DNA from 2 places in the Bacillus halotolerans genome. Region 2 is predicted to be linked to the other one. Evidence: riboswitches for the same ligand, from Rfam matches in the RefSeq annotation. Region 2 holds a riboswitch; the other holds the start of a gene.
The links. A riboswitch is a leader RNA that binds a small molecule or an ion and turns the genes downstream of it on or off. The one in region 2 is predicted to bind S-adenosylmethionine.
Positions count from the first base shown of each region.

Region 1: another riboswitch for S-adenosylmethionine. It lies ahead of DIC78_RS11455 (5-methyltetrahydropteroyltriglutamate--homocysteine S-methyltransferase); the one in region 2 lies ahead of metI (cystathionine gamma-synthase/O-acetylhomoserine thiolyase).

Region 1 covers NZ_CP029364.1:2,239,224-2,244,662, reverse strand. Annotated here, with positions in the region: gene pepT (peptidase T) at 1-324, shown strand, start outside; gene DIC78_RS22000 (hypothetical protein) at 432-557, shown strand; partial or broken gene DIC78_RS21870 (hypothetical protein) at 835-1,113, shown strand; partial or broken gene DIC78_RS11460 (LURP-one-related/scramblase family protein) at 1,265-1,408, shown strand; SAM riboswitch class I at 1,475-1,581, shown strand; gene DIC78_RS11455 (5-methyltetrahydropteroyltriglutamate--homocysteine S-methyltransferase) at 1,666-2,799, shown strand; SAM riboswitch class I at 2,868-2,975, shown strand; gene DIC78_RS11450 (5-methyltetrahydropteroyltriglutamate--homocysteine S-methyltransferase) at 3,054-4,193, shown strand; gene DIC78_RS11445 (sigma-54 interaction domain-containing protein) at 4,241-5,439, opposite strand, start outside.
Region 2 covers NZ_CP029364.1:729,376-734,814, reverse strand. Annotated here, with positions in the region: gene DIC78_RS03645 (ATP-dependent helicase) at 1-997, opposite strand, end outside; gene DIC78_RS03640 (hypothetical protein) at 1,113-1,367, shown strand; gene DIC78_RS03635 (GNAT family N-acetyltransferase) at 1,439-1,861, opposite strand; gene DIC78_RS03630 (YjcG family protein) at 1,866-2,381, opposite strand; gene DIC78_RS03625 (esterase family protein) at 2,410-3,132, opposite strand; SAM riboswitch class I at 3,299-3,419, shown strand; gene metI (cystathionine gamma-synthase/O-acetylhomoserine thiolyase) at 3,487-4,608, shown strand; gene metC (cystathionine beta-lyase) at 4,601-5,439, shown strand, end outside.

The DNA of each region.
Region 1 (5,439 bases), 1.5 Mb from region 2:
CTCCAGAACGAATACGGACAAAATCGCATTCAGCTTGATATGAACGATCAATACTACAACATGAGAGAAAAAATTGAGCCTGTCATCGAAATTGTCAACATTGCCAAACAAGCGATGGAAAACCTCGGCATCGAACCGAAAATCTCTCCGATCCGCGGCGGCACGGACGGTTCGCAGCTTTCCTATATGGGACTCCCAACGCCGAACATCTTTACCGGCGGGGAAAACTTCCACGGCAAATTTGAATACATCTCAGCCGACAACATGGTCAAAGCCGTAAATGTCATCGTTGAGATTGCAAAGCTGTTTGAAGAACAGGCGTAAGCTGAGAAACCAGTCCAAAAAAGGACTGGTTTTTTTGCGTGAAAATGAAACATTTTAAAAGCTCTGTCCGTAAAACAACTATCAACGGATGAGGAGGAAATGCAAAGATGAAGAACACAATTGCCGCAAAAAGCCTGTTCAAAAAATGGATGATTTCCCGCCCGCTCAAAATGCAAACAAAACGATCAAACCCATTTAAAAAAATAAGAAGAATGTTTAAACGCTTTTTCTGACCCTTCGCCGGACTCCCCTCAAATCAGCCAACCATTCCAATTTTCCGCCCAAATGCTCCGTAATTTGGGTTTTTTGTGTTCAATTCCTCAAAATAGGGTATACATCAAACAAAGAAGAACACATTATCCATATATAGTTAATTTGAATTACGGAAATTTAGGTTAAAAGTTATATAAAGGAATTCATTTTAACGTCGATAGTAACTATAGAACCAATCAAAAGGAAAAACACCGGCTTAATGCAAGACTATTTTCAGGTCATCGGAGAAAAGGATTTTTGAGGGATACGCATTTATTATTAGTTGATTTAGAATTTTTTGAATACTTTTAGACGTTTTATCCGTACAATAGAGAATACCAAAACTTTTTTTGGGAGGTATGTAAAATGATCCTATTTATTATCATCGCATTATGTGGCTATCTTCTCTTTTCATTCAGCAAAGACAATAGACGAAAACCGCAAAAGACAAGCCCTCTTCCTGCACCCGTTCCTCATCATAATAACCTAATCGACCTTGACGCCATCCGCCAAAAACGCCGGATGCATCTTTCCTAAGACATACCATATAAAATGAAAAGGCTGCAGATACATGCAGCCTTTTCGTTATTCCTGGAACCTATCCAAACAAAAGGAGACTTCAGTAATGATCGAATGATTGATGAAACAACGGATCTTTTCGTTTAAAGATGCTTTTCACATTTACAGCCAGAATGTGCGGATGTCTATCAGCAAAAAGCGGCTCAGCTGGGGTGATACGTATCGCCTCCAGATTGGAATGCTGATTTGCACAGCCATCGCGATTGTGCTGGATATGGTATTGTATGACGGTGAAGATAAGTCAATTTTCTAAAAAACTGTTGACAATTCATGCAAAAATACTAATATTAAGATAATTGAAAATCCAATAAGAAGATTTACCTTATCAAGAGAGGTGGAGGGACTGGCCCTATGATACCCGGCAACCGCTGTTTTACACAGAATGGTGCTAAATCCTTAAGAACATCGCGTTCTTGCAGATGAGGCAGAGATTTGATCGTTCAAGCTCTTCCTTACACAAAGGAAGAGCTTTTTTCATGCAGCAAACATTTTAGAAAAGAGGCGAATGATATGGCTCAACAAGTAAACCTTGCAGCACAGAAATCAGAAAAACAAAAGAAAGCCCCTTTCCGCGCCGATCATGTCGGCAGTTTATTACGATCCACCCCAGTAAAAGAGGCGCGGCAAAAACAAGCGGCCGGCGAGATCACGGCAGAACAGCTTCGTGATATTGAAAATAAAGAAATCACCCGCATTGTCGAAAAGCAAAAGGAAATCGGCCTAAACGTTGTAACCGACGGAGAGTTCCGCCGTTCGTGGTGGCATTACGATTTCCTGGAAGGGCTCGACGGAGTGGAACCGTTCATCCCGGCTGAAGGAATTCAGTTCCATAACGCGAAAACAAAAGCCCGCAGCATTAAGGTGACGGGAAAACTGGATTTCACCAGCCATCCGGCGCTTGCCGATTATCAATTTTTACACAGCATTGCCGGAGATGCGACAGCAAAACTGACAATTCCAAGTCCGAATATGCTGTTTTTCGGTGAAAAAGCTGATCAAGGCGTATATCCCGATCAGGAGGAATATTTTCATGATCTGGCCCAGGCGTACAAAAAAGCGATTAACGCTTTCTATGATGCGGGCTGCCGCTATCTTCAGCTCGATGATACGTCATGGTCTCTCTTCTTTGAAGAAAAAGGCAGAGAGGTTGTCCGAGCCCTCGGCGGTGATCCGGAAACATTGCCTGCGTTGTTTGCCAAAACGATTAACGATGCAGTGGCGGACCGTCCTGACGACTTAACGGTCACGATGCACATTTGCCGCGGCAACTTCCGTTCAACTTGGGCGGCATCTGGAGGCTACGACGCTGTAGCGGAAACGATTCTTGACGGTTTAGACCTTGACGGCTTGTTCCTGGAATACGATGATGACCGCTCCGGAAACTTTGACCCGCTTCGTTTTGTCAAACGCAAGGATCTGCAGATTGTCTTAGGCTTGATTACATCCAAATACGGAGAACTTGAGGACCCAGAGGATGTCAAACGCCGAATCAGCGAAGCTGCGCGCTTTGTCAGCTTAGATCAGCTTTGCTTGAGCCCGCAGTGCGGTTTCGCTTCAACAGAAGAAGGAAACCTTTTGACTGAGGAGCAGCAGTGGGCGAAGCTCCGTCATGTGGTCGACATTGCCAATGATGTGTGGAAATAATCTATCATTGACAGAAAAGAGAAATGTGTGAATAATAGATACTATCAGAAAATTTCATAAAAAGGTTTTCCTTATCAAGAGAGGTGGAGGGACTGGCCCTGCGATACCCGGCAACCGCTGTTTAACAGAATGGTGCTAAATCCTTTAGAGCAGATTTTTGCTCTAGAAGATAAGGTTGAGATTGTTCACGCAAGCTCTTCCTTATCCAAAGGAAGAGCTTTTTTATATTCGAATGGAAAGAAGGAATGAACAACATGTCACAGCAAACAACACCCGCAGAACAAAAACAATCGCTTCAGAGAAAAAAAACGCCGTTTCGCGCGGATCAAGTCGGAAGCCTGCTGAGATCTGAGCCCGTCAAAAAAGCGCGGCGGCAAAAGGCGGCCGGCGAAATCACTGCCGAACAGCTTCGCCAGATTGAAAACGATGAAATCATCCGCATTGTGGAAAAACAAAAAGAAACCGGCCTGAACGTCGTGACAGACGGGGAATTCCGCAGAGCGTGGTGGCATTTTGATTTCCTTGAAAATCTGGATGGCGTTGAGCCGTTTATACCTGAACAGGGTATTCAGTTCCATAATGTGCAGACAAAAGCACGCGGCATCAAAGTAACAGGCGATATTGATTTCTCAAATCACCCAATGCTCGAAGATTACTCATTTTTACATGGCATCGCTGGTGATGCAACGCCAAAAATGACAATTCCAAGTCCGAATATGCTCTTTTTCCGCGGCAGATTGGAAAAGGATGCATACAAAAACGATTATGCTCTTTTCCAGCATGATGTATCAAAAGCGTATAAAAAAGCGATTCAAGCGTTTTATGACAGAGGCTGCCGTTACCTCCAGCTTGATGATACAGCATGGGCTGTTTTCTTATCTGAAAAAGGCTTGAAACAAGTGGAAGCATTCGGAACAACGCCTGACGAGCTTCGCCAGCTGTTTGCGAAGTCGATCAATGACGCAATTGCCGACCGTCCGGATGATATGACCATTACCATGCATATTTGCCGCGGCAACTTCCAGTCCACTTGGACAGCTGAAGGCGGTTATGATGCGGCGGCGGAAACCATTTTTGACGGCTTGAATCTGGATGGGCTTTTCTTAGAGTATGATGATTCACGCTCAGGCGGATTCGAACCGCTTCGTTATGTGAAACGCTCTGATCTTCAGCTTGTCCTAGGCTTGGTGACATCTAAATTCGGTGAGCTTGAACATCCGGACGAAGTAAAACGCCGTATCGAAGAGGCGTCCCGTTATGTCAGCCTAGATCAGTTGTGCCTGAGCCCGCAATGCGGATTCGCTTCAACTGAGGAAGGCAACAAGCTGACCGAGGAACAGCAATGGGCGAAGCTGCGCCATGTTGTTGAGATCGCTAACGATGTTTGGAAATAAGGAACAGAAAAACACACTTGATTCCCTGGCGGGGCATGTGTGTTTTTTTATGCCTGCTCAATTTGATAGGCTTTGCATTTTTCATATAAGCTTGTTTTTCCTATGCCTAATAGCTTTGCTGCCTTTATTTTATTGCCGTCTGCTGCGGCAAGCGCCTCGATGATCGCGTTTTTTTCCGCCTCAGCGATTGTCTCTTTTAATGGCTGTATAGATTGATATTCCCGGATTTTGATTGTTCTTTGGATGGGTTGATCTTCAGGAGTGAGATTCAGGTGTTTCGGTTCGATTCGTTTGCCGTCGAGGACGTTGACAGCCCGTTCTAGGACATTTTCCAATTCTCGTATGTTGCCCGGCCAAGAATAGCTCTGAAGCACTGCAATTGCTTCTTTAGAAAGCTCCAAGCCATCAAAGCCAAATTTCCGTTCAAGTTTTTTTAATAGAAGCCCCGCGATCGGCACTACATCCTCTATGCGCTCTCTTAAGGACGGGATTTGAATGTTGATCACATTCAGTCGGTAATAGAGGTCTTGCCGGAAGTCTCCTTCCCGGACCATTTCTTCGAGATTTCGGTGTGTCGCCGCAATCACTCGTACATCTATTGGGACCGGGCTTCTTGCGCCGATCCGCTCTATCTCTTTCTCCTGCAGTACGCGAAGGATTTTGCTTTGCATATGCAGCGGCATATCACCTACCTCATCAAGGAAAATGGTTCCTTGATGCGCAAGTTCGAATTTTCCTTTTTTCCCGCCTTTTTTTGCCCCCGTAAAAGCGCCGTCTTCGTATCCGAACATTTCTGATTCAAACAAATGCTCTGGGATCGAGGCGCAGTTGACGCGCAGAAAGGGAGCATACCGGCGGCGGCTGTTCTGATGGATGGCGTGTGCAAACAGCTCTTTTCCCGTGCCTGATTCTCCTAAAAGCAAAACGGCCGATTGGCTGTCAGATACCCGTTCAGCCAGCCGTTTCGCTTCCATAAAGAGAGAGCTGTTTCCGATCAAATCGCCAAAATGATATTTACTGAAAAGCTCTTTTTCGTATCTATTTTTGTAGTAATTGAGTTCATTGAGGAGGGGTTTAATTTTTCTTGAATAATCCATCCATTCCTGCGGATTGCGAAACATAACGGTTCCGACCGCTCCTACAAGCTGCTGGTTCACATAGAGCGGATACCGGTTGGCGATCATTTCGCTGCCGTTAATCGGATGAATAGCGGCAGCCTCTGTCCGCCCCGTCTTCGCCACGATGT
Region 2 (5,439 bases):
GGTCAGGCCGTTCTATAAACAGTTCATAGCAGGCTGACGCCATATCATCAAAATCAAATTGGCGGTGTTCTTTTTTCTGGCGCTCATAATATTCGTATAGGCGGTAGACTTGTTTTTCCCACTCATCCTTTAAAGGAATATGTTCATTCGGCAAATAAGTGTTTTTCCAGAAGCCGATTTGCTGCAAAGCCTGATCGACAGGGAACTCTTTCTCATCTACGCCTTCTTCATAGAGTGCTTTTTTCATATATTGTTCCTTTTGCCACTCCATTTTAAGCAAATGTTCGCCATTCCATTTGGCAGAATCATAGTGATATAGGATTTTATAAAACAAGCTGTGGAATGTTCCGGTGACAAGTCTTCTGACTTTTGACGGCTGTAATCCGTACTGCTTCGCCATGCGATCTTTCATTTCCGCGACGGCTTTTGTTGTAAAGGTGACAAGCAGCATATGTTCCGGCGGTATGTCTAAGTGTTCGATCATGTGGGCAGCGCGCGCGGTCAGCACACGTGTTTTTCCGCTTCCTGCACCGGCAAGCACCAATAAAGGGCCTTCCGTTTCCGTGACAGCTTTCAGCTGATCTGTGTTTAAGCCGACAGTCGGAAAAAGGCTCATATCAGGTGTTTCCGGTCTTTTTATAAAAGGTGTACCAGGTTTAATATGTCTTGGAGTCTGCCATTCCGTGACACCGGGTGCCGGATCAGCTGATATCGCTTTTCCTTTAGGCAAACGAAAGACGCCGGATTCCTGAAAGTCTTCTTTTCTCTCTTCTTTCGCCGGTTTCGGTTCGCAGGCTTCCTCACACGCCGGGAAATCACCAGGCTGCCGGTGAATAAATGCAGGCGGTTCAGCGATGTTGAGCCTTAACAAAACAGGCTTTCCGCAATGAGAACAAAATAAATTCCCTTTTATTCCTTCTTCATAGAGGAATTGATAATGTTCTCTCGAATATGTATGTAAATGTATTGTTCGATCATTCAGTCGGGCGCATTTCAAAAAGGGGTCCTCCCAATAAAAAGGTGTTCATTACAGACAAAGACTATCATATCAAAAGAAACGTGTTTCAAAAAGTAAGTTTAAGGGAAAAGAACAGCAGAAGGGTGGGGATCGTATGATATATGCAGGTCAAATTCAGAACCAGCAATACGCTCAATATGCCAATCGCACAATAGGCCATAAACAGGATTATGCCGGAACAGAGAAGATCAGCTATGTCCCATTTCAGCGGGTATACAAGGAACTTGAAAAGCAGCAGGAGAATCTAACGGCTGCTGAAAGGAAAGTAAACGAGGCAAAACGTAAGCGCTCTCTTTATAAAAGATTTCGAGAAAAAGGGATAGGCACATCTATTAATCGATATGTATAAAAAACCGTTCACATGAGAGAGCGGTTTTTTATATGCGAAAAAATCCGGATCTCAGAAGACCCGGATGGTGTTTAATCCTTAATCATTTGCAAATGGGGAATGCCGGCATCGAGAAATTCCTCTTCAGACAGCACCCGATATCCATGTTTTTTGTAAAATGGCACTGCTTGTGTCTGCGCATTTAACATAAAACCTGAAGCACCGCCGTCTGCTGCCGCTTTTTCCAGCGCTTTCATAATGATGCCGCCGACACCGGCTGAGCGGTGGCTTTTTAAGACACAAATTCGCTCTAATTTGCCGTATCCGTTTTTTAGCCGCCATCTTCCGGCGCCGACCGGCTGATCTCCGTCATATACCACAATATGCTCTGATTCGTTTTCTAGCTCATCAATTTCTTCTTCAGCTGGTACGTTTTGTTCTTTGACAAAGACTTCTTTTCTTACATAAAATGCATCTTTCATTTGTTCTTCATTTTTTGCGATAACTGCTTCCAATCGTTTATTCTCCTCCGCCTAACAGGAACGTTTCATATACCGTCCACGAACCGTTTTCCAATTGATACAGCAGATGAAAACGGTCAACAATTTCTTCATGAGATACTTCCTGCATTTTTAACTGCCCTAATACATCCGAATGCTCATCGTCGGAAAGGTTTTGGCCGACCGTCACATGCGGAACAAAATTGTATTCCTGATTACCGGCTAATACACCGGTGTAAAGTTTTTCATTCAGTGTTTTTAATTCTTCCGTCGGTTCTGCTTTAATGTAAATGACATTATTGACAGGCGCAAAAGAACTGTATTTGGTCATTTTGAGAACAATTGGATGAGATTCTTTAGCGATTTCTCTCAATTGTGATACCAATTCACCGGCTTCCTCTTCTGTAAATTCAAATGAAGATCTCAGCGTCAAATGAGGCGGGATCAGGGAATAGCTCGGATCATAGCGCTTTCTGTAAGAGTTCGCGAGATCTTGCAGTTTTTTTGATGGAAATAAAACAATTCCGTATTTCATAGTATGTCCCTCCTGAAAATAAAGTATGTTAGAGCATTTTTTTCAGAGCCGGCGTAATGAGCGGCTGCCAGTATGTCCACTTGTGGTCTCCGTCAAATGGCTCAAAATAATAATCGGAAAGCTTTTCCTCCAAAAGCTTTTTCAGCTCCTGATTCGGTTCTGTGAAGTCCAAAATATTGCCGTCTGTCGTATGGACGTCTGTTTCTTTTGTTCCGATTTGGTGATAAAGAGAGAGGTGTTTAATGTCGTCTGACTGTTTCACGGCTTTTAATACATGTTGATCTACATAGGGAGACTGCATGATGATGTTACCAAACATATTCGGATAATCAAGCGCTGTCATAAGAGAAACGGTCGCTCCGAGAGAATCACCGATCAGTGTCCGCCCGTAGCCGACTTGGTACGTCGGAAATTCATGGTCCGCAAAAGGAACTAGCTCGTGGGCAATAAATCGTTTATATGCCGAAAACTTAGAACCTTCCGGATGATAGGTTTTTCTGCGTTCTTTTACATCCTTGTAAGGAACACCGATAATAATGCATCGGTCTATTTCTCTTTTGGACAGCAATTCCTCCACTTGTCTGCCGATTCTCCCCAGCCTGAAATAATCGTGGCCGTCCTGCGCGATAATAAGATGATATTTATAAAGAGGGGAGTAGTTTGACGGCAGATAAACGAGTACTGTCATTTCCTCGTTAAGCTCTTTTGAAAAGAGCTTCTTTTCTTGAACTGTGCCGTTTTTCGGTGCCATAATACATTCCTCCAGGACATCACTAGACTTTCTTGCGTTTGAAATTATTGTACCATGAATTATTAGAAATTTCTCTCTTTAAACAGTTCGGTGCCCGAAGAAAAAAGTATTGAAATAAACTGCAAATTGCGCTAATATAAAACAATCAGAAAATTGAAATCGATATTTCTTATCGTGAGAGGTGGAGGGACTGGCCCTTAGAAACCTCAGCAACCGGCTTGTTTTGCATACGTGCAAAGCGCCAAGGTGCTAAATCCAGCAAGCGTACTATGCTTGGAAGATAAGAAGAAGCGTTAAACCCCTTCTTCTTATGAAGAAGGGGTTTTTATTTTGAAAAGGGAAGGTGTCAGCTATATGTCACAGCACGTTGAAACGAAATTAGCCCAAATCGGAAACCGAAGCGACGAAGTAACGGGAACAGTGAGTCCCCCTATTTATTTATCAACAGCATACCGCCACAGAGGGATCGGCGAATCGACCGGATTTGATTATGTTCGGACAAAAAACCCGACACGCCAGCTTGTTGAGGACGCGATTGCCAGTTTAGAAAACGGAGCGAGAGGGCTTGCCTTCAGTTCGGGAATGGCAGCGATTCAAACGATTATGGCACTGTTTAAAAGCGGGGATGAACTGATCGTTTCATCGGATTTGTATGGGGGCACGTACCGTCTGTTTGAAAATGAATGGAAAAAATACGGCTTGACCTTTTATTATGATGATTTCAGCGATGAGGACTGTTTACGCTCCAAGATTACACCAAATACAAAAGCGGTGTTTGTGGAAACACCGACAAATCCGCTGATGCAGGAGGCGGACATTGAAAAGATCGCTCGGATTTCAAAAGAGCACGATCTTCTGGTGATTGTTGACAACACATTTTATACACCGGTTTTGCAGCGTCCGCTTGAGCTTGGAGCCGACATTGTCATTCACAGCGCAACCAAATATTTAGGCGGGCATAACGATCTGCTTGCGGGGCTTGTTGTTGTCAAGGATGAACAGCTTGGAGAAGAAATGTTTCAGCATCAAAACGCCATCGGCGCCGTCTTGCCTCCGTTTGACTCATGGCTTTTGATGAGAGGAATGAAGACGCTCAGTCTCAGAATGCGCCAGCATCAGGCGAACGCGCAAGAGCTTACGGCCTTTTTAGAGAAGCAAGAAGAAATCAAGGATGTGCTTTACCCGGGAAAAGGAGGCATGCTGTCCTTCCGTCTGCAAAAAGAAGAGTGGGTGAATCCATTTCTAAAAGCACTGAAAACGATTTGCTTTGCAGAAAGCCTCGGCGGGGTGGAGAGCTTTATTACATACCCTGCCACACAGACGCACATGGATATTCCTGAAGAAATCCGTATCGCAAACGGTGTCTGCAATCGTCTGCTGCGTTTTTCAGTCGGAATTGAACATGCGGAAGATTTAAAAGAGGACCTAAAACAGGCGTTATGTCAGGTCAAAGAGGGAGCTGTTTCATTTGAGTAATCACAATTGGACGCTGGAAACCCAGCTCGTGCACAATCCATTTAAAACAGACGGTGCAACCGGGGCGGTCAGTGTACCGATCCAGCACGCATCGACCTTCCATCAATCTTCATTTGAAGAATTTGGCGCATATGATTACAGCCGCTCAGGCACGCCGACAAGAACAGCTCTCGAAGAAACAATTGCCGCACTGGAAGGCGGAACGAGAGGGTTTGCTTTCAGTTCAGGCATGGCTGCGATCTCAACAGCATTTTTACTTCTCTCACAGGGCGATCACGTTCTTGTGACAGAAGATGTATACGGCGGAACCTTCCGCATGGTGACAGAGGTTTTGACCCGTTTTGGCATTGAGCACACGTTTGTTGATATGACGGATATCAACGAAGTGGCGCGGAATATCCAGCCAAACACAAAGGTCATTTATATGGAGACACCGTCAAATCCGACACTTGGAATTACTGATATTAAAGCGGTTGTCCAGCTTGCAAAAGAAAACGGCTGTCTGACCTTTCTGGATAATACTTTCATGACACCGGCACTGCAGCGTCCGCTTGATCTCGGCGTGGATATCGTGCTTCACAGCGCAACAAAATTCCTGAGCGGACACAGCGATGTGCTGTCAGGACTGGCTGCTGTCAAGGATGAAGAACTTGGGAAGCAGCTGTATAAGCTGCAAAACTCGTTCGGCGCCGTCCTTGGCGTGCAAGATTGCTGGCTCGTGTTGCGCGGCTTAAAAACATTGCAGGTCCGTTTAGAAAAAGCGAGCCAAACAGCGCAGCGGCTTGCGGAATTTTTCCAGAAGCATCCGGCGGTGAAACGCGTGTATTATCC